2 linked regions of the Marichromatium purpuratum 984 genome follow. The protein of the gene in region 1 interacts with the protein of each later gene in a pairwise test. Links are inferred from orthologs where the notes say so. Each region holds a gene or a part of one and is shown on either strand. Other genes may lie near its edges. The genes, in order: mrdA and MARPU_RS08275.

Region 1 (10,388 bases):
TCCATCTGGGCCACGAGATCGAGAATATTGGAGAGTTCGGCGGCGTAGCGCTCGGTCTGATCCGGGCTGATCGCCAGGCGCGCGAGGTGCGCGATCTTTTCGACGTCGGAACGATCCAGTGACATGTCCGTCCTGCTGGGCCTACAAAAATGGGGAGTCAAAATAGCATAGCGGCCGTGGGCGGTGGAACCAGCGACCAGCGACCAGCGACCAGCGACCAGCGACCAGCGACCAGCGACCAGCGACCAGGGGATTGAACCGCAAAGCCGCAAAGCCGCAAAGCACGTGAAGTGCATGGTGTGTGATGTCGGCGTGAGACCACAGGCGGCGCAGGTCCGCAACCACTGGCGGCTGATCGCTGGCGGCTGGCAGCTTATTCCCTGCACGCGAAGTGCATGGTGTGTGATGTCGGCGTGAGACCACAGGCGGCGCAGGTCCGCAACCACTGGCGGCTGATCGCTGGCGGCTGGCGGCTTATTCCCTGCACGCGAAGGGCATGGTGTGTGATGTCGGCGTGAGACCACAGGCGGCGCGGATCCGCAACCACTGGCGGCTGATCGCTGGCGGCTGGCGGCTTATTCCCTGCACGCGAAGTGCATGGTGTGTGATGTCGGCGTGAGGCCACAGGCGGCGCGGGTCCGCACCCACTGGCGGCTGATCGCTGGCGGCTGGCGGCTTATTCCCTTCGCGGTTCAATCCCCTGGTCGCTGGCGCCGCTGCCTTGCCCATCCCTGATTGCATTGCTAGATTAGCCGTCCTGTTTTTCAAGGATTCCCTCAGCGGACATCGATACCGGACGCCTGCGGGACCCGGCGCTCCTCTCTTCCTCCAAGGTAAGTATCTGATGGTATTCAGACGCATTCGCGGGATATTCTCCAACGATCTGTCGATCGACCTGGGGACCGCCAACACCCTCATCTTTGCCCGCGGACGTGGCATCGTGCTCAACGAGCCCTCGGTGGTCGCGATCCGCCATGATCGCGCTACCGGCGGCAAATCGGTCGCGGCAGTGGGCGAGGAGGCGAAGCTGATGCTCGGACGGACCCCACAGAGCATCACCGCGGTGCGGCCGATGAAGGACGGCGTGATCGCCGACTTCACCGTCACCGAGAAGATGCTGCAGTACTTCATCCACAAGGTGCACGAGTCGCGCCTGATCAGCCCCAGCCCGCGAGTATTGATCTGCGTGCCCTGCGGCTCGACCCAGGTGGAGCGTCGCGCGATCCGCGAATCGGCCGCCGGCGCCGGCGCGCGCGAGGTCTTCCTGATCGAGGAGCCGATGTCGGCGGCGATCGGCGCCGGCCTGCCGGTGCACGAGCCCCACGGCTGCATGGTCATCGACATCGGCGGCGGCACCTCGGAAGTGGCGGTGATCTCGCTCAACGGCATCGTCTACTCCGCCTCGGTGCGCATCGGCGGCGACACCTTCGACGACGCCATCGTCAACTATGTCCGGCGCAACTACGGCACCCTGATCGGCGAGACCACCGCCGAGCGCATCAAGCACACCATCGGCTCGGCCTACCCCGGCAACGAGATGCTGGAGATGGAGGTCAAGGGCCGCAATCTCGCCGAGGGCGTGCCGCGCAGCTTCACCCTCAACAGCAACGAGATCCTCGAGGCGCTGCAGGAGCCGATCTCGGGCATCGTCGGTGCGGTCAAGATGGCCCTGGAGCAGACCCCGCCGGAACTCGGCGCCGATGTCGCCGAGCGCGGCATCGTGCTCACCGGCGGCGGCTCGATGCTACGCGGCTTCGACCGGCTGATCGAGGAGGAGACCGGACTGCCGGTGGTGATGGCCGACGATCCGCTGACCTGCGTGGCGCGGGGCGGCGGCAAGGCGCTGGAGTTGATCGACGAGCGCGCCACCGGGCTGTTCTCGGTCGAGTAGCCCCCGCCGTCGCGGGGCCACCCCGACACGAGCGGACTGGTCGCGCTCGGCACAATATCGGAAAATGACCCGCTCACGCCGTCCCTGATGCAGCAGGGGCGGAGGCCTGTCCACGGGGTTTGAACCACCCCGCACGACGCGGCAGACGCGCTCTCCCCCAATCCAGTCATTGCCGAGGAGCCGACCATCAAACCCCTGTTCGTCCGCGGCCCATCCCCACTGCTCAGGATGATCGTGGCGGTGATTCTGTCCCTCGGGCTGATCATCGCCGACCACCACTACGATCATCTCGGCACGGTACGCTCGGCGCTCTCGCTGGCGGCCTATCCGCTGCACTACGTCGTCGACCTTCCGGCGCACATGATGCGTGACACCCAGGGGCGTCTCACCAACGCCGCCGAGCTGCGCGCGCGCAACGCCGCACTGCATCGCGAGAACCTGACCCTCAAGGCTAGGCTGCAGCAATTCGAGGCACTCGAGGCTGAGAACATGCGGCTGCGCGACCTGCTCGGCTCCTCGTTCAGCGTCGGCGAACGGGTGCTGATCGCCGAGATCATGTCGCTCGACATCGCGCCCTACCGGCAACAGGTGATGATCAACAAGGGCTCGCGCTCGGGGCTGTTCGTCGGCCAGCCGGTGCTCGACGCCAACGCGGTGATGGGCCAGGTCATCCAGACCAACCCCTTCACCTCTACCGTGTTGCTGATCACCGACGCCGAGCACGCACTGCCGGTGGAGATCAATCGCAACGGTCTGCGCTCGGTGGCCGCCGGCACCGGCCTGAGCCAGGAGCTGCAGTTGCTGCACATCCCCAAGAACGCCGACGTGCGCGTCGGCGATCTGCTGGTGACCTCGGGGATGGGCGAGCGCTTCCCGCCGGGCTACCCGGTCGCCCGTATCAAGACCGTACGCCACGACCCGGACAACCCCTTCATCACCGTGCTCGCCGAACCCACGGCCGCACTCGATCGCAGCCGTGAGGTGTTACTGGTCTGGACCATGGACCCGGCGCTGCAACAGCAGGCACTCTCCGACACCCAGGGCACGGAGGCCCGCCCCAGACCATGAGCGAGACCAGGCCACGCGGCGGCTGGCTGATCGGCCTCAGCCTGTTCGTCGCCTTCGCCCTCAGCATCCTGCCGATGCCGCTGCCGGCCGAGGCGCTGCGCCCGCAGTGGGTGGCGATGGTGGTGGTGTTCTGGTGTCTGCACACCCCCGAGCGGATCGGCGTCTTCTCGGCCTTCGCCAGCGGGGTGGCGCTCGACGTGATCTCGGGCACCCTGCTCGGCCAGCATGCGCTCACCCTGTCGCTGCTCGCCTATCTGGTCGTCGAGCTGCACCAGCGCATCCGCATCTTCCCGATGTGGCAGCAGACCCTGTTCGTCTGGGTGCTGTTGCTCGCCGAACGGCTGCTCACCCTATGGGTGCTCGGTGCCACCGGACAACCGATGCCGGCGCTGAGCTACTGGGCCCCGACCTTCCTCGGACTGATCTTCTGGCCCTGGATGAGCGCGCTGCTTGGCGATCTCGGGCGGCGTGCCGGAGCCCTCTGAGACGATGCTCGAGTCCGGCTTCCAGGATCGCAAGCGCGAACAGCGGATCATTGCCACCCGCTCGGCGATCGCCGCACTGCTGGTGGTGCTGGCCCTGGCGCTGCTGGTGGTGCGACTGCTGCACCTGCAGGTCGAGCGTCACGATCATTTCTCGGTGCTGTCGCAGGACAACCGGGTCAAGATCCAGCCGATCCCGCCGACCCGCGGGCTGATCTACGACGCCAACGGCGTGCTGCTGGCCGAGAACCATCCCTCGTTCTCGCTCGAGATCACCGTCGAGAAGGTGTCCGATCTCGACGCCACCATCACGGCGCTCTCGCGCATCATCCCGATCGACGACAAGGATCGCGCCCGCTTCGCCCGGCTCAAGCGCCAGCGGATGCGCTTCCAGGGGGTACCGATCCGACTCAATCTGACTCCGGCGGAGGTCGCCCGCTTCTCGGTCAACGGCCACCGCTTCCCCGGGGTCGACGTGCGCGCCGAACTGGTGCGCGCCTACCCACTCGGTCCCTATGCCGCGCACGTGCTCGGCTATGTCGGGCGCATCAACGAGGGCGAACTCAAGCGCATCGACGCGCGCAACTATGCCGGCACCCACTTCATCGGCAAGGGCGGGATCGAGAAGGCCCACGAGGACCTGCTCCACGGTCAGGTCGGTCACCAGCAAGTCGAGGTCAATGCCCGTGGCCGGGTGCTACGCACCCTCGAGAGTCAGCCACCGGTCCCCGGACGCGATCTCAGCCTCTATCTCGACATCAAGCTGCAGCGTGCCGCCACCGACATCCTCGGTGAGCGTCGGGGCTCTATCGTCGCCATCGACCCGCGTAACGGCGGCGTGCTGGCGCTGGTCAGCCAACCGAGCTTCGACCCCAACCTGTTCGTCGAAGGCATCAGTCAGAAGGACTATCACGCGCTGCTCTACTCGCCGGACAAGCCGCTGTTCAACCGCGCCATCCGTGGTCAGTACCCACCGGGATCGACGGTCAAGCCGTTCGTCGGGCTCGCCGGGCTGATCGAGGGCACGGTGACCGCGCAGAGCAAGACTTACTGCCCCGGCTATTTCACCCTCCCCGGACACTCGCACCGCTTCCGCTGCTGGCGCCGCGGTGGTCACGGTCATGTCGATCTGCGCGCGGCGATGGCCGAGTCCTGCGACGTCTATTTCTACGATCTCGCCTACAAGCTCGGTATCGACCGGTTGCACACACGCCTGGCCGAGTTCGGCTTCGGCGCCGTCACCGGCATCGATCTCGCCGGTGAACTCGGTGGACTGCTGCCCTCGCGCGAGTGGAAGCAGCGGGTCCGCAATCAGCCCTGGTTCCCCGGCGAGACGGTGATCATGGGCATCGGCCAGGGGGCCTATCTCGCCACTCCGCTGCAACTGGCCGCTGCCACCGCAAGCCTCGCCAACCACGGTCACTTCATCACCCCCAGGGTGGTACGCGCCAGTCGCGCCTCGGAGCCGGCACCGCTCACCCCGGAGGAGGCATTGCCGATCGTCGATCATCAGATCCGGGTCGAGGATCCGGCGCACTGGGACACCGTGATCGACGCCATGGTGGCGGTGATCGAGGACCGCCAGGGCACCGCGCGCAAGATCCGCTCGCCCGACTATCGTATCGCCGGCAAGACCGGCACCGCACAGGTCTTCACCATCGGTCAGAACGAGCGCTACGACGCCGAGACCGTGCCCGAGCGACTCAAGGACCACGCGCTGTTCGTCGCCTTCGCCCCGATCGAGGATCCGCGTATCGCCGTCGCCGTGGTAGTCGAGAACGGCGGCAGCGGCAGCGCCACCGCCGCGCCCATCGCGCGGCGGGTGATCGACGCCTATCTCGGCGGCGAACCCCTGCCGCCGGAGCAAGACGAGGAACGCGCCGATGGCGACTAACACCCGCGCCGCCCAACTCGACCGTGGGGTCGACGAGCCGCTGCCCGGTCCGCTGCGACGACTGCACATCGACGCGCCACTGCTGGTGGCGCTGCTCGGACTGTGCGGCTTCGGGCTGATGGTGCTCTACAGCGCCAGCGACCAGAGCCCGCTGGCGGTGGAGCGCCAGCTGATCCGGCTCGGCATCGCCTTCGCACTGATGCTGGCGGTGGCGCAGATCCCGCCGCTCCGACTGCGCAACTGGTCGCCCTCGCTGTTCGTCGCCGGCTGCATCATGCTGGTGGCAGTGCTGGTGGCCGGCGAGATCGGCAAGGGCGCGCAACGCTGGCTCGATCTCGGCTTCGTGCGCTTCCAGCCCTCAGAGCTGCTCAAGCTCGCGGTACCCATGGCGGTCGCCTGGATCCTCGCCGCCCGACCGCTGCCGCCCTCGCGCACCCGTATCCTGCTGGCGGCGATCATCACCATGATCCCGGTGGTACTGATCGCCAAGCAGCCCGACCTCGGCACCTCGCTGCTGGTGGCCAGCGCCGGGGTAATGGTGCTCTTTATCGCCGGGTTGAGCTGGCGGATGATCGGCGCGCTCGCGATCATCGCCGCCGCCGCCGCGCCACTGCTGTGGTTCGGCATGCACGACTACCAGCGCGAGCGCGTGCTCACCTTCCTCAACCCGCAATCCGATCCGCTCGGCTCGGGCTATCACATCATCCAGTCGCAGATCGCCATCGGCTCCGGCGGGGTCTCGGGCAAGGGCTGGCTCAACGGCACCCAGTCGCACCTGGAGTTCCTGCCCGAGCGCAATACCGACTTCATCTTCGCGGTGATCGGCGAGGAGTTCGGCTTCGCCGGCATCCTCGCGCTGCTCGCGCTCTATCTGTTCATCATCCTGCGCGGGCTGGTGATCGCCAGCCGCGCCCAGGACAATTACGGTCGGCTGCTCGCCGGCGGTCTGATCATGGTGTTCTTCGTCTATGTCTTCGTGAACACCGGGATGGTGACCGGACTGCTGCCAGTGGTCGGTGTGCCGCTGCCGCTGATCAGCTACGGCGGCACCTCGATGGTCACCCTGATGATCGGTTTCGGGATGATCATGAGTATCGAGACGCATCGGAAAAGGGTTCGGATTTAAGCGCTTTGCGCATATACTGGAGGTCGAGTGTCAAGGAATGCGTGCAGCGCGACGGGCGTTTGTGCACGACACCATCACCTTCAGGATCGAGCTGCCGTCGATCCGCACCGAGACTCAGGACCGATCGAGCACCGATGCGAACCCTGATCACCCTGCTGAGCGCACTACTGCTCGCCACCGCCGAGGCCGCACCCGACGGCTATCGGAACGCCGCCGCCTCTTTCGTCACCGAGATGGCCGCGCGCCATGACCTCGATGCCGAGCAGCTCGCTGCGCTGATCGCCGGGGCCGAGTACCGCCAGGAGATCATCGATGCCATGGAGCAACCCTACGAGGGCAAGCCCTGGCACCGCTATCGCGCGCTCTTCCTCACCGCCGAGCGCATCGCCGGCGGACGCGCCTTCCACGCCGCCCATGCCGAGCAGCTCGCGCGGGCCGAGGCGCGTTACGGCGTCCCCGCACCGGTGATCGTCGCCATCATCGGCATCGAGACCCGCTACGGCGAGGTGCTCGGTCGTCATCGCGCGCTCGACGCGCTGACCACGCTCGGCTTCTCCTACCCCAGACGCGCCGCCTTCTTCCGTCGCGAGCTCGAACAACTGATCCTGCTCGGCGCCGAGGAGGGGATCGATCTGAGCACCGTGCGCGGCTCCTACGCCGGCGCGCTCGGCATGCCCCAGTTCATCCCCTCGAGCTATCGAGCCTATGCCGTCGACTTCGACGGTGACGCTCAGCGCGACCTGTGGCGCAGCAGCGCCGACGTCATCGGCAGCGTCGCCAACTATCTCGCGCGTCACGGCTGGCGCGTCGGCGGCCCGGTGGCGGTCCCCCTGGAGCAGCCGCCAGCGACCATGCCGGCAGTGGTGCGCAAGGCGCCGCGCGCACCCGCGACCACCCTCGGCGCGCTGCGCGCTGCCGGCATCGACCCGATGGCCGCAACCGGGCTCGCACCGGAGACGCCGGCCAACCTGATGTGTCTGGATGGCGGCGCGGCAGGCGAGCGCTGCTGGATCAGCTTCGCCAACTTCTACGCCATCACCCGCTACAACCACAGCAACCTCTACGCCATGGCCGTGCACCAGTTGAGCGAGGCGATCGGGGAGACGCCGCCATGAGCGCGCCCCGCAGCGCGATCGATCAACAGGCGCGGTCGCAGGGGAGGATCCGCATGTCCATACCGTCCGCTCGTCCATCGCACCGTCCGCTGCTGATCGCACTGGCGATCGGTGCAGCCGCGCTCGGCGGCTGTGCCAGCCAGCCGGGTCAACACCAGCTCGACGCCTTCGACGACGTCCCGCCGGAGATCGCCAGCATCCCCGACGCCGTCCCCAAGGTCGAACCCAGGTCCCGATACGGCAACCCCAAGTCCTACGAGGTCTTCGGCAAGCGCTACTACACCAAGGCGAGCAGCCGCGGACACGTCGAGCGGGGCCTGGCCTCCTGGTACGGCAAGGACTTCCACGGTCGTCGCACCAGCTCGGGCGAGCCCTATGACATGCACGCCATGACCGCAGCGCACAAGACGCTCCCCCTGCCGACCTATGCCCGGGTGACCAATCTCGAGAACGGCCGCAGCGTGGTGGTGCGGATCAACGATCGCGGCCCCTTCCACGGCTCGCGCGTCATCGACCTGTCCTATACCGCAGCGACCAAGCTCGGCATGGCGCGCAAGGGCACCGCCATGGTCGAGGTCCGCGCCATCGACCCACGACGACCGGATGCCGACCCCGGCCCGCTGGTGGCGGGTGGCGAGCACGCGCCGCAGCGTGCACGCGACACCACTCCCCCGGCGTCCGAGCCCGCCAGGGCGACGACCAAGCCGGTCACGACTGCGGCGCGTACCACGGAGGGCGGCAGCGGTGGCCTCTATGTCCAGGTCGGCGCCTTCGGTGACCCGCGCAACGCCGAGCGGCTGCGCTCCCGGCTGCGCCCGGAACTCGGCGACCCGATCCTGGTCGAGAACAGCCGCAGCGCCGGCAGCGCGCTCTATCGGGTGCGCATCGGTCCGCTGGCCTCGCGCACCGAGGCCAGCGCCCTGACCGAACGCCTGGCGGGGCTCGGCATCGCCGAGACCCGTCTGGTACAGAACTGACCCTCGGGTCCGCCCAACCGGCGGCGCCGTCACGCCGCCGGCGCCCGACCACCCCCGTCCTCACCGATCCCAGCAATCGGGATCACGGTCGAGCGATCCCCAAGACAGCGACAGCAAGGTTAGAATACCCCGTGATGACACGCCCCCACGCCGAACCCGGACACCCCATGAAGTCACGTATCCAGTCCCTCGTCCTGATCGTCCTGCTGTGCCTGCACCCGGTGCTGGCGAGCGCCGCGCCGCAAATCCCGGCACCGCCGCAGCTCGACGCCAAGGGCTATCTGTTGATCGACTTCAACACCGGTCAGGTGCTCGCCGACATCAATGCCGACGAGCGTCTGGAACCGGCCAGCCTGACCAAGATCATGACCGGCTACGTGGTCTTTCGCGAACTCGCCGAGGGCAACATCCGTCTCGACGATCAGGTGCTGGTCAGCGAGAAGGCGTGGCGTACCGGCGGCTCGCGGATGTTCATCGAGGTCGGCACCCAGGTCAGCGTCGAGGACCTGCTCAAGGGCATGATCATCCAGTCGGGCAACGACGCCAGCGTCGCCCTCGCCGAGCACGTCGCCGGCAGCGTCGAGGCCTTCGCCAACCTGATGAACGCCCATGCCCGCCGACTGGGGATGACCAACAGTCACTTCACCAATCCCAACGGCCTGCCCGACCCCGATCTCTACACCACCGCACGCGACATCGCCCGCGTCACCATAGCGATCATCCGCGAGTTCCCGCAGTACTACGCCTGGTACAGCAGCCGCGATTTCACCTACAACGACATCACCCAGCCCAACCGCAACCCGTTGCTGCGTCGCGACCCCTCGGCCGATGGCGTCAAGACCGGCTACACCCGCGCCGCCGGCTACTGTCTGGTCGGCTCGGCCAAGCGTGACGACCAACGATTGGTCTCGGTGCTGATGGGCGCACCCAGCCCCAATGCCCGCGCCACCTCCAGCCTGGCGCTGCTCAACTACGGCTTCCGCTTCTACGAGAGTCACCGTCTCTACCCGGCCGGTCAGCCGGTCGAGCACCTGCGGGTGTGGTACGGAGAGCAGGAGGTGCTGTCGGTGGGGCCGGCGACGGATGTGTTTGCGACCATTCCGCGCGGCGACTATGGTCAACTCAGCGCCCGCATCGAGCGCACCGCCGAACTCACCGCCCCGATCGCCGTCGGCGCACGCATCGGCGACCTGGTGGTCGACAACGCCGGGCGCGAACTGACGCGAGTCCCTCTGGTCGCGCTCGAGGCGGTGCCCGAGGGGGGCTTGGTGCGCAAGGCGAAGGACCATCTGCTGCGCATGTTCTGATGCCGGCCCGAGCCGGCGGAGCGAGCGCATGAACGAGCTTTATCTCAACGGTCGTTTCCTGCCGCCCGAGGCGGCGCAGGTCTCCGTGCTCGATCGCGGCTTCCTGTTCGGCGACGGCGTCTACGAGGTCGTGCCCAGCTATGGTGGTCACTTCCTCCGTCTCGACCAGCATCTGGCACGGCTCGGGCGCAGTCTCGCAGCGATCGGGCTCGATGACCCGCTCGGACCCGAGGGCTGGCAACGGGTGGCGCGCCGGCTGGTCGGCGAGCCACCGGCCCCGGATCAGAGCCTTTATCTGCAGATCACCCGCGGGGCGGCGCCGACCCGCGATCACCGCTTCCCGACGGGGGTCAGGCCGACGGTCTTGGCGATGAGCACACCGCTCGCCCCACGCGACCCGGCGATCGCCCGCGACGGCATCCGCTGCATCACCCGGCCCGATATCCGCTGGCAGCGCTGCGACATCAAGTCGACCTCGTTGCTCGGGGCGGTGCTGATGCGCCAGGAGGCGAGCGCGGCCGGCGCCGA
Region 2 (10,524 bases), 1.9 Mb from region 1 along the record:
AATCTTCAAGGCCGTGGGGCTCGCCGCCGAGTACTTCGGCTGCGCGAACTGGGGAGAATACGTGCCGCGGATGCTCGAGCACCTGGCGCGGGCGACCCATGCCAGCCGCGCCTATGTCTTCGAGAACCATCTTGGTATCGACGGGATACTCTACACCAGTCAGCGTCACGAGTTCTCGGCTCCCGGCATCGAGAGCCAGATCGGTAACAACCAGCTGCAGAGTTTCCCGATCGAGACCGGCTTCGCCCGCTGGTGTCAGACCCTGCGTGGCGGGGGCGTGGTGCAGGGCTGCGTCGAGACCCTGCCCGAGGGCGAGCGCGAGATCCTCCTGGCCCAGGGGATCAGCTCGCTGGTCGTGGTGCCGGTCTTCGTCGCCAAGCACTGGTGGGGGTTCATCGGTTTCGACGACTGCACCCGCAGGCGTCACTGGAGTGAGGTCGAGATCCAGGCGCTGCGCGCGGCGGCCAATGTCCTCGGCGCCTCGGTCCAGAGCGAGCGGCTGAGCCGGCTCGAGCAGCGGATGTTCCAGATGGCCACCCATGACGAACTCACCGGCCTGCCCAACCGGCGCGCGCTCAACGGTTATCTGCGACTCGAGCAGGCGCGCAGCGATCGCTCGGGCAGCCCCTACTGTCTCGCCCTGTTCGACATCGACCGCTTCAAGCTGATCAACGACATCCATGGTCACTGCGCCGGCGACCACATCCTCAAGCAGGTCGCCCTCGCGCTCAGACGCAGCATCCGTCAGGGCGACTGGGTGGGCCGCTGGGGCGGCGAGGAATTCCTGGTGGTGTTGCCCGCCACCCGGATCGAGCAGGCCTACCAAGGCATCGAACGGATGCGCCAGGCCGTCGAGCGTGCCCGCCCGGAGTTTGCCGAACGCCGCTTCGAGGTGACGGTGAGTGCAGGAGTGGCCGAATGCACCGCTGGCCACGACAGTGTCGACGATGTCCTCGCCCGCGCCGACGCGGGTCTCTACGAGGCCAAGCTACGCGGGCGCAACCGCACCTGTGTCACCAACGCCGAGCAGGCCCACAATCTCTCCACCGCAGCCCTGGTGCAACGGGCCATTCGCGACGGCCAGCTCCACCCGGCCTATCAGAGCATCGTCGATCTCGCCAGTCGCACCCAGGTCGCCGAAGAAGCGCTCGCCCGCATCGTCGTCGGCACCGAGCAGGTGCTCTGCGCCCAGGAGTTCGTCGAGATCGCCGACCGGCTCAACCTGCTCCACCGTATCGACGACATCCTCGGACGCCGCGCCATCGCCCGCTGCGCCGTCGAGGGCGATCAGCGTCCCGCCATCAAGCGCTTCATCAACCTCTCCGGCGACCTGTTGCGCCGCCCCGAGCGGGTCGCCGCACTCGCCCAGCACGCCGCGGCACTGTGCCCGCGGCTCGGCCCCGGGCGACGCACCCGCGCGCTGGTCCTGCAGATCACCGAGCGCGAGCCGCTCGGCCATGCCCATCAGCTCAGGACCACCCTCGCGCCCTTTCTCGACCAGGGCTTCCGGCTCGCCATCGACGACTTCGGCGGCGGCTATTCCTCGCTCGGCTATCTCGCCGAGCTGCCGATCTCCTTCATCAAGATCGACCGTGAACTGATCGCGCAGGTCCGCACCAGACCCAAGTCGCGCGCCCTGGTGGCCAGCATCCAGTACACCGCCGACTCGCTCGGCATCACCACCATCGCCGAATGCGTCGAGGACGAACCCACCGCCCAGGTCCTCGGCGAACTCGGCGTGCACTGGGCACAGGGATATCTGTTCGCGGCGCCGACGCTCGAACTGGAGCAGGCCGGATGAGTCGTCACCTCGGGGTCGTGGTGCTGGTCGCACTCGGTCTGCTCGGCGGCGGCTGCAGCCGGGTCTCGCTGGTCTACGACAATGCCCCCTTCCTCACCGCCGTCTATGTCGATCACCGCATCGACCTCGCGCCGCAACAGCTGCGCCGCTGGACGGACAGACTCGAACAGGTCCAGACGCGTCACCGCCGCGAGGCGCTGCCCCGGCTCACCGCCCTGCTCGACGGATTGATCCTGACGAGCGAGCGCGGTTTCGCCCGTGAGGATCTCGCCTGCCTGATGGCCGCCGCTGAACCGATCTACCGCCAGCACGCCGAACTCTTCGTCGACGCCACCGCACCGCTGCTCGCCACCCTCACCCCGGCGCAGCGCCAGCGGCTCGAACGACTGTGGCGCGAGCGCGACGCCGAGCGCGCCGCACCCGCCGACCCCGAACGCGAACGGCGCAAGCGCGCCCGGCGCTATATCCGCAATCTCAGCGACTGGACCGGACCGCTCAGCGCGAGCCAGCAGCAGCTGGTGCGCGAGCTGACCGCGGCGATGCCGCGCAGCCAGCCCGCGCTCGACGCCTATCGCGCCGACCAGCGTACCCGGCTGATGACGCTGCTCGACGAGGGCGCCGGGGAGGCACGGATCGCCGCCTTCCTCCATGGCTGGCTGGTCGAGTTCGACGCCATGCCGGCGGCGCTGCGCCGCGACGGCGAGCGCCTGACCGAACAGCTCGTCACCCTCGCCGCCCGGTTCGGCGCCAGCCTCGATGCCACCCAGCGCACGCGGCTGCTTGAGCGTCTCGGCGAGCTGCGCGAGACCCTGCAACGACTGCAACGCGAACAGCGCGCGATCGTCCCCCTGCCCTGCGCCGGCTGAGCCGACGCCTCAGAACAGCTCGTCGAGCACCCGCGGCGAGCTGTCCTCGACCACGGGCGCGGGCGCCGCGCGGATCGGATCCGGGCCGAGCAGCATCAGGCGATACTCCTCGCGCACCAGCTCGGCGATGCTGCCCGGCCCCCGTGACTCGACCCCGCGCGCCGGATCGATCCGCACCCGCACCATCCCCGACGGCGGCTTCAGCGTCGCCACCGGACGCTCGGCGAGCGCCTGGCGCATGAATTCGACCCACATCCCCAGGGCCGCCACGCCGCCGTACTCGCCGCGACCGAGCTCGGAGAAGTCGTCGAAGCCCATCCAGGCGATGGTGACGAAGTCGGCCTGATAGCCGGCGAACCAGGAGTCGCGCAGGTCGTTGGTGGTGCCGGTCTTGCCGACCACGTCGGCACGCCCGAGGGCGCGGGCGCGCCGCCCGGTGCCGACCTCAATGACGTCGCGCAACATCGAGGTCATCTGATAGGCGATGCGCGGGTCGATCACCCGCTCGGCCGCGCCGCCGGTGGCGGCGAGCGCCCGGGTGCGGGTCTCGCCGCCACCACGCCGGTACCAGCAGTCGTCGCAGGCGCGCGGCGGCGCGGCGACGAAGACCTCCCGACCCTCGCCGTCCTCGATCCGAGTGATGAAGTGCGGGCGCACGTGGTAGCCGCCATTGGCGAATACCGCATAGCCCTCGGCCAGACTCACCGGAGAGAGCTCCACGGTGCCGAGCGCCAGCGACAATCCGACGGGGTTGTCGATCAGGGCGAAGCCGAAGCGTTCGAGATAGCGCTTGGCGTCCTCCAACCCGACGCTCTGCAGCAGATTGATGGTGGCGAGGTTGCGCGAGCGCGCCAGCGCCGGACGCAACCGGATCGGACCGAGCGCGCGACGATCGGCGTTCTGCGGGTTCCAGCGCGAGCCGCGCGGCAGCTCCACCGGACCGTCACGCACCAGGCTCGCCGGGGTCCAGCCCTCGGCGAGCGCGGCGGCATAGATGAAGGGCTTGAAGCTCGAACCGGGCTGACGACGCATGTCGAGCGCGCGGTTGAACTTGCTCGCGGCGAAGTCGTAGCCCCCGACCAGCGCCAGCACCGCGCCGTCGCGCGGATCGATCGAGACCAGCGCACCGGCGACCGCCGGCAGCTGATCGAGCCGCCAGTCGCCGTCCTCACCACGCGAGAGTCGCACCAGATCGCCGACGGCGAGCACGTCGCCGACACGTCGAGGACGGCGCCCGCGCCGGTTCTCGTCGATCAGGGGCCGCGCCCAGGCGACCGCCCCGAGATCGAGCCGCGCGCGCTCCCCCCGCCCGAGATAGAGCTCGGCCGCGCGCGCCGAGACCGCGGTGACCAGCGCCGCGCGCAACCCACCGAACGGCGGGTGAGCGGCGAGCAGCGCATCGAGCGCCGACTCGGAGCGCCCGGCAAGCTCGATGCGCACCTCGGCGCCGCGATAGCCGTGACGCCGGTCGTAGTCGTGCAGCGCCTCGCGCACCGCACCCTGCGCGGCGCGCTGCAACCGGGTGTCGATGGTGGTGAAGACCCGATAACCGTGCCCGAGCGCGGTCTCGCCGTAGTGCTCGATGATCTCCTGGCGCGCCATCTCGGCGACGTGTCCGGCCTCCAGGTCGGGCAGGCGGCGATGCAACCGCGCCCGGTCGGGCGTGCGGATCGCCTGCTCGTAGCGCGGCGTGTCGATATAGCCGAGTGCGTGCATCCGCCCGAGCACATGGTTGCGCCGCTCGAGCGCCCGCGCCGGGTCGGTCACCGGGTTGTTGCTCGAGGGCGCCTGGGGGATGCCGGCGAGCATCGCCACCTCGGGCAGGGTCAGCGCGTCGAGCGGCTTGTCGTAGTAGAGCGCCGCGGCCGCCGAGATGCCGTAGGCGCGATGGCCGAAGAAGATCTTGTTGAGATAGAGCTCGAGGATCTGCTGCTTGGTCAGGGTGCGCTCGACGCGCAGGGTCAGCAACACCTCGGCGAGCTTGCGCGCGAAGGTCTTCTCCGGCGAGAGGAAGAAGTTGCGGGTGAGCTGCATGCTGATGGTGCTACCGCCCTGCGACTTCTCGCCGGTCAGGGCATAGCTCAGCGAGGCGCGCGCCAGCCCCACCAGGTCGACGCCACGGTGCTGGAAGAAACGGCTGTCCTCGGTGGCGAGCACCGCCTGCACCACCAGCGCCGGGACATCGCGATAGCGCACCGGGCGGCGGCGCTGCACGCCGAACTCGCCGATCAGCGCGCCATCGGCACTGTAGACCCGCAACGGCTCCTGGAGCTGGACGTCGCGCAGCTGCTCGACGTCGGGCAGCTCGGGCAGGGTGAAGTGGACGAAGGCCGCAGCACCGAGCAGCCCCAGCAGCATGAGCTGCAACCCGGTGCCGAGCAGCGCGCTCGACAGGCGCAGCAGCCAGCGCCCCGGCGCGAGACGCCGCGGCGCGGACGAAGGTGGCTGTTCCGGGGCGGGCTGCTGATCGGCTGCGTGTTCCAAGGGCGACTCCAGGGCGCGCGCACCGGGCACGCCTCATCCCGATACCCCATCAGCGCGGCACCGGCGGCGACATCCTGCGCGATCGCGTCCCGCCCCGCAAGGCCGCGCTCAGCGCAGCCGCTCGAGATAGGCGATACCGCCGAGCTGGCGCATCTGGGCGAGGATCCAGCCCACACGCCGCTCCCGTCGCTCACTGGGGCGATCGAGCCGATAGCCGCGTGGATCGGGCAGCACCGCCGCGAGCCGGGCGGCGCGTGACCGCCCGAGGTTGGCCGCGGAACGGTCGAAGTAGCGACGGCTGGCGGCCTCGGCGCCATAGACCTCGGGACCGAACTGGGCGATGTTGAGATAGACCTCGAGGATGCGTCGCTTCGGCCACAGCGTCTCGATCAGCACCGTGAACCAGGCCTCGACGCCCTTGCGCAGATAGTCCCGGCCCGACCACAGGAACAGGTTCTTGGCCGTCTGCTGGGTGAGGGTGCTCGCGCCCCGGCTGGGGCCGCCCTCGCCGAGGTCGGCCAGCACCTGACGCAGCTCGACCAGGTCGAAGCCGTAGTGCTCGGGAAAGCGCTGGTCCTCGGCGGCGATCACCGCCAGCGCCAGCTCCGGGTCGATATCGTCGAGATCGACCCAGCGATACGCCAGTCGCGGCGCGCGGCCCTCGGTCCACAGTCCGGAGAGCCGCTGTCCGAGCATGAACGCCGAACTCGGCGGATCGAGCCAGCGCAGCGTGCCGACCATCACCACCGAGAGCGCCGCCAGCACCAGCGCCGTCAGCACCAGCAGCCGCAACGGCCCCGACTTGCCACGCCGCGTCTTCCCGTGAGTCCCCCCCTTGCTCGTACGCCTGCGCGTCTTCCGTACGCTCATGACCGGGCCAAGACCTCCATCATCGCGAAAACCGCCGTTCGTCACCGGCGCATCCCCCACGGAACCCGCCACCGCTCCGGCCATCCATTCTGACACAGCCCAAGGCTCCCGCGTGTCACGCCAGCAAGCCTCTCGCGCCCGCTCCGCCTGGACATCGACCACGAGCGCCCCGACCATGGGGACATAAGGGACAATCGGGAGCCAACGAGGAGAACAAGATGCCGACCCGAATCTATCTGGTGCGCCACGGCGCCACCGAACTCACCGCCGAGGACCGCTTTGCCGGCTCCACCGACGTGCCGCTCTCCGAGCAGGGACGCACCCAGGTCCGTGCGCTCGCCGCGCGACTGCGTTGCGACAGCCTCGATGCGGTCTTCGCCAGCCCGATGGGGCGCACCATGGAGACGGCGCGGATCATCGCCGAGTCACACGGTCTCGAACCCACCCCCGAGCCCGGGCTGCGCGAGATCGACTACGGTCACTGGGAGGGCCTGACCCGCGAGCAGGTCGCCGCCGACTTCGCCGAGGAGTACAGCGCCTGGCAGGAGGATCCGCTGACCAGCGCGCCCAAGGGTGGCGAGTCGGGGATCGACGTGCTCGCCCGCGCCCTGCCGGTGATGCGCCGCATCGTCCACGACCACCACGACCGCTCGGTGCTGGTGGTCGCCCACAAGGGCACCAACCGGCTACTGGTCAGCAGTCTGCTCGGCTTCGACGCGCGCGGCTATCGCGACCGGCTCGACCAGAGCCCGGCGGGGCTGACCATCCTCGACTTCGCCAGCGAGGTGCGCGCCCGGCTGCGGCTGTTCAACGACATCTCCCACTACGAGGGGCTGCCGGCGCGGGAACTCGAACAACGGCTCTCGCACTGGTGGAGCGATCCCTGCCACTGAGTCCGTTCAGCGCCAGCCCGTCAGCAATCGCCACCCCGCCTGGAGCGCGCTCGCGCCCCAGGCCAGCAACACCAGCACCGCCACCAGCACCGGGCCGAAGGGCTGATCGAGCGCCAGCGCCAGCACGAAGGCGCCGAGATAACCGGCGACGGCGAAAATCCCCGCTACCACCCAGGTCGCACGCCAGCCGTGCGCCACCCGGAAGGCCACCCAGGCCGGCACGAACACCAGCGCGAAGGCCCCCATCAATCCCAGCGTGGCGGTGCCCACCGCCATGCCGAGCGCGGCGACGAGATCCATCCCCAGGTGGGTGCGCCAGGCCGCGCGGCCATTGGCGCGGTCGAGCCGGGGCAGCAGACGCGCGCGCAACAGCGGCCAGGCCAGCCGGGGCAACGCCCACAGTAGCGCGAGCGCCAGCGCCAGTGCCGCGATCAGCTCGGGCCAGCGGGCGAAGTAGAGCTGACCGTCGATCAGCGCCTGCCCCAGCCCCTCGCCCACCGCGCTATTGGCCGCGATCAGCAGCAGCAACGCCCAGCCGATCAGGATCATGAAGCCATAGACACCGTTGCCACGGCGCCCCAGCGCTCCCTTGACCAGTCCACCGCCGAGCGCGCCGAGCCCGGCACCGGCGAGCCCCGGCGCGCCGAGCGCGAGCCCGCCGAGGGCGCCGGCGGCCGCCAGATGCGCCAGCCCCAGCGCCGCCAGCCACTCGTCGCGGAGCATTAACAACACCCCGATCGGCGCGAGCGCGAGGCTCGCCGCCAGCCCGGTGAGCAGCGGCACCCGGAACAGCGGGTCGACGAGCAGTGCGAGTCCCTCGTTCATGACCGCTCTCCGGCCTCGAGCGTCAGCACCCGGGTGCTCACCGCGTCGAGAAAGGCGCGCTCGTGACTGACCAGCAACACCGCTCGGTCCGCGCGCGCCGTCTCCAGCAGCACGCGCAGCGAACGCTCGGCGCCGGGATCGAGGTTGTTGGTCGGCTCGTCGAGCAGCACCAGATCGACCTCGGCGCCAAGCGCGCACCACACGCAGAGCAGCTGGTACTGACCGCCGCTGAGCCGATCGAGTCGCTGGCCGAGCAGCGCGACCAAGGGCGCCGGTGCACGGCGCGGGTCGAGCCCGGCGGCACGCAGCAGGTCGGCGCCGGTCATTGGCATGGGGTCAAGACGCACCGGGCGCTGCTCCTGATAGCTCAGGCGCAACCCGGGCGCGCGCCGGATCGTCCCGGCGAACACCCGCGCGGCGCGGGCGATGGCGTTGAGCAGGGTCGACTTGCCGCTGCCGTTGCCGCCCCACAGCCCCAGCACCTCGCCACGCCCCAGGGCGAACGAGAGCGGACCGACCACGGGCGCGCGATGGCCCGCGACCAGTCCGTCGAGCCGCAACAGCGACTCGCTCATCGCCGCGCCGCCCCGGCGAGCACCTCGACCCAGCGGTCGATGTGCGCCAGATAGGCCGCGCCGTCGGCCTCTCGCGCCGGCTCCAGCGCCAGCACCGCCACCGGCCAGTCGAGCGCGGCGGCGAGCCGTTCGGCCGGGCGTGCCGGCTGATACGGCGCGTGGATCACCACCCCGGCCTGGCCCCGCAGCCGCTCGGTAAGCGCGTTCAGCTGACGACCGCTCGGCGGCACCCCGGGCACCGGCTCGATGGTGCCGAGCAGCGGCACGCCAAAGCGATCGAGCAGATAGACGCCGTCGCGGTGGTGGAGCACCGCGCCCGGCGCGCCGTCGAGCCGCGCCGACCACGCCGGCAGGCGCCGCTCGACGGCGGCGGCAAAGCGCGCGGCGCCGGCGCGATAGTCGGGGCCACCGGCCGGGTCGAGGGCGGCCATGCGCTCGGCCAGCGCCCGCGCCACCGTCGCCATGCGCAGCGGATCGAGGTTGAGGTGCGGATTGCCGAGCGGGTGGACGTCACCGAGCGCGCGATCGGCCGGAGTGCCGACATCGAGCAGCGCGACTTGGGCGGCGGCCTCGAAATAGCCCGGGGTCTCGGGGCGGATCGCCGGGTTGGCGGCGCTGGCGATCGCCAGCGGCAACCAGCCGATCTCCAGCTCAGCACCGACCGCCACCACCAGATCGGCACGGCGCAGCGCGCCGATCATGCTCGGGCGCGCCTGCAACCGGTGCAGGTCGCGCTCGGGCCCGGAGAGCACCGTCAGTGCGGTGTCCGTGCCGCCGACCGCGCGCACCAGCGCGCCCATGCTCGGGCTGGTGGCCACCACCTCGAGCGCCTGCGCCGGTAGCGCGACCAGGGCCGCGAGCAGCACGCCCGCGCGGATCATCAGGGATCTGTTCATGGCGTTCCTCCGGGGCACTAGAAGGCGTGGGCGCCGTGGCTGCCCATGCTCATCAGGAACTGCAGATAGAAGGCGTCGAAGCGCTCGCGCGTATCCTCGGCTACCAGGATGTCGTTGCGGGCGTACTGCGCGCGCAACTGGGAGAACTCCGTCAGCCCCCAGGTCAGCCCCAGGGTCCAGCGCTCGGAGCTGCCGTAGTCGGCATCGGCGTCGCCACCGACGCTGTTGGTCAGGCCGAGCACGTCATAGCGCAGCCCCAGGGTCCAGCGCGGCGCGATCCCATAGGTGAGCTGGGCGTAGAGCCCGTCGGTGGTGAAGGTGCGCCGCTCGCCGAGCTGCTCGGGATGGGCGCTGGCGATGATGTCGAGGTCCTTGATCGAGCGCAGATACTCGCTCTGCAGCCGCAGGTCGCCCTTGCCGCCGTAGCCAGGCGCGTCATAGGCGTAGACCAGATCGACACCCCAGAGATCGGCGTCGCCGTCGAGCGCGGTCTGGTGCACCTCGGCGTCGTGGTCATGACCATGGGTATGGGCGTGCAGCTCCTGCTGACGGTCGCCATGGGCGAAGGAGACACCGAACTGCAGCGCGTGCTGGTCGCCGAGGTCGGGGGCGATCTTGGCGAAGGCGGTCCACAGCCGCGGGCCGTCGCCGGCCTCGTCGAGCCCGAGCGATTCCAGGGTCTCGTCGCCGAAGGTGGCGCCGAAGCGCTCCTGATCGCCCTGCAGCGCCTCGACCCCGACCAGGGTGTAGACCGGCAGCGCCGGCAGCCAGGTCAGCTGCACCCCGGTGTCCTGCAGACCGTGCACCCCGAGCAGGTTGAGATAGGGCAGGTTCTGGTCGACGAAGGCCCACTGGTGCGGGTGCTGGGCGTTGGCGTAGCCGAAGCCGCTGAGGAAGCGTCCGGCCTTGACCCGCAGCCCGTGCGGCAGCGCGCGGGTCTGCAGATAGGCCTCCTCGAGTTCGACGTTGCCGTCGCTGTCGACGGCCATGTGCATGGCGGCGTCGAAATAGGGGTCGATGGTCGCGGTGAAGCTCAGCTCCGCCTCGCGCATATTGAAGCCGTTGTCGAAGGTGCCGTGGCTGTGACCGGCGTGGTCGTGATCGTGATGGTCGCCGCCGGAGGGCTGGAAGGCCTGGCCGACCAGGCCCGAGCCCTCGCCATCGAGGTCGTCGTGATAGTAGTTGCCGTCGAGGATCACCGAGATCTGCGGATTGAAGGCATTGGCCGCGCTCAGCGCGCCACGCGTCGGCGCGGGTGTCGGCGCCTGGTGCACCACGGGCGCGCGCATCGGACGCGACTCGGTGCCACTGGGG

What was found.
Region 2: the proteins of mrdA (region 1) and MARPU_RS08275 interact in binary tests that used the Escherichia coli proteins (3 or more experiments, as listed by UniProt). The link is inferred for Marichromatium purpuratum 984 from one-to-one orthologs.

What each region holds. Positions count from the first base shown.
Region 1 is NZ_CP007031.1:3,759,721-3,770,108, forward strand. What follows is about bases 2,987-5,891. They hold mrdA (penicillin-binding protein 2), read left to right. Parts: upstream 2,987-3,448; coding sequence 3,449-5,335; downstream 5,336-5,891. Other genes in these bases: mreD (rod shape-determining protein MreD), read left to right, coding at 2,987-3,444; rodA (rod shape-determining protein RodA), read left to right, coding at 5,325-5,891. In the rest of the region: Asp-tRNA(Asn)/Glu-tRNA(Gln) amidotransferase subunit GatC, read right to left, coding at 1-125; MARPU_RS16350 (rod shape-determining protein), read left to right, coding at 845-1,891; rod shape-determining protein MreC, read left to right, coding at 2,132-2,959; more of mreD, read left to right, coding at 2,956-2,986; more of rodA, read left to right, coding at 5,892-6,461; mltB (lytic murein transglycosylase B), read left to right, coding at 6,596-7,576; MARPU_RS16380 (septal ring lytic transglycosylase RlpA family protein), read left to right, coding at 7,630-8,553; MARPU_RS16385 (D-alanyl-D-alanine carboxypeptidase family protein), read left to right, coding at 8,721-9,860; MARPU_RS16390 (D-amino acid aminotransferase), read left to right, coding at 9,889-10,388. UniProt on the Escherichia coli protein: Catalyzes cross-linking of the peptidoglycan cell wall. Responsible for the determination of the rod shape of the cell. Is probably required for lateral peptidoglycan synthesis and maintenance of the correct diameter during lateral and centripetal growth.
Region 2 is NZ_CP007031.1:1,841,610-1,852,133, forward strand. The notes cover bases 2,415-5,455. They hold MARPU_RS08275 (penicillin-binding protein 1A), read right to left. Parts: upstream 5,152-5,455; coding sequence 2,677-5,151; downstream 2,415-2,676. Other genes in these bases: MARPU_RS08270 (DUF6279 family lipoprotein), read left to right, coding at 2,415-2,667; mtgA (monofunctional biosynthetic peptidoglycan transglycosylase), read right to left, coding at 5,260-5,455. In the rest of the region: MARPU_RS08265 (putative bifunctional diguanylate cyclase/phosphodiesterase), read left to right, coding at 14-1,801; more of MARPU_RS08270, read left to right, coding at 1,798-2,414; more of mtgA, read right to left, coding at 5,456-6,021; MARPU_RS08285 (histidine phosphatase family protein), read left to right, coding at 6,240-6,914; MARPU_RS08290 (metal ABC transporter permease), read right to left, coding at 6,921-7,739; MARPU_RS08295 (ATP-binding cassette domain-containing protein), read right to left, coding at 7,736-8,314; MARPU_RS08300 (metal ABC transporter substrate-binding protein), read right to left, coding at 8,311-9,210; MARPU_RS08305 (TonB-dependent receptor), read right to left, coding at 9,228-10,524. UniProt on the Escherichia coli protein: Cell wall formation. Synthesis of cross-linked peptidoglycan from the lipid intermediates.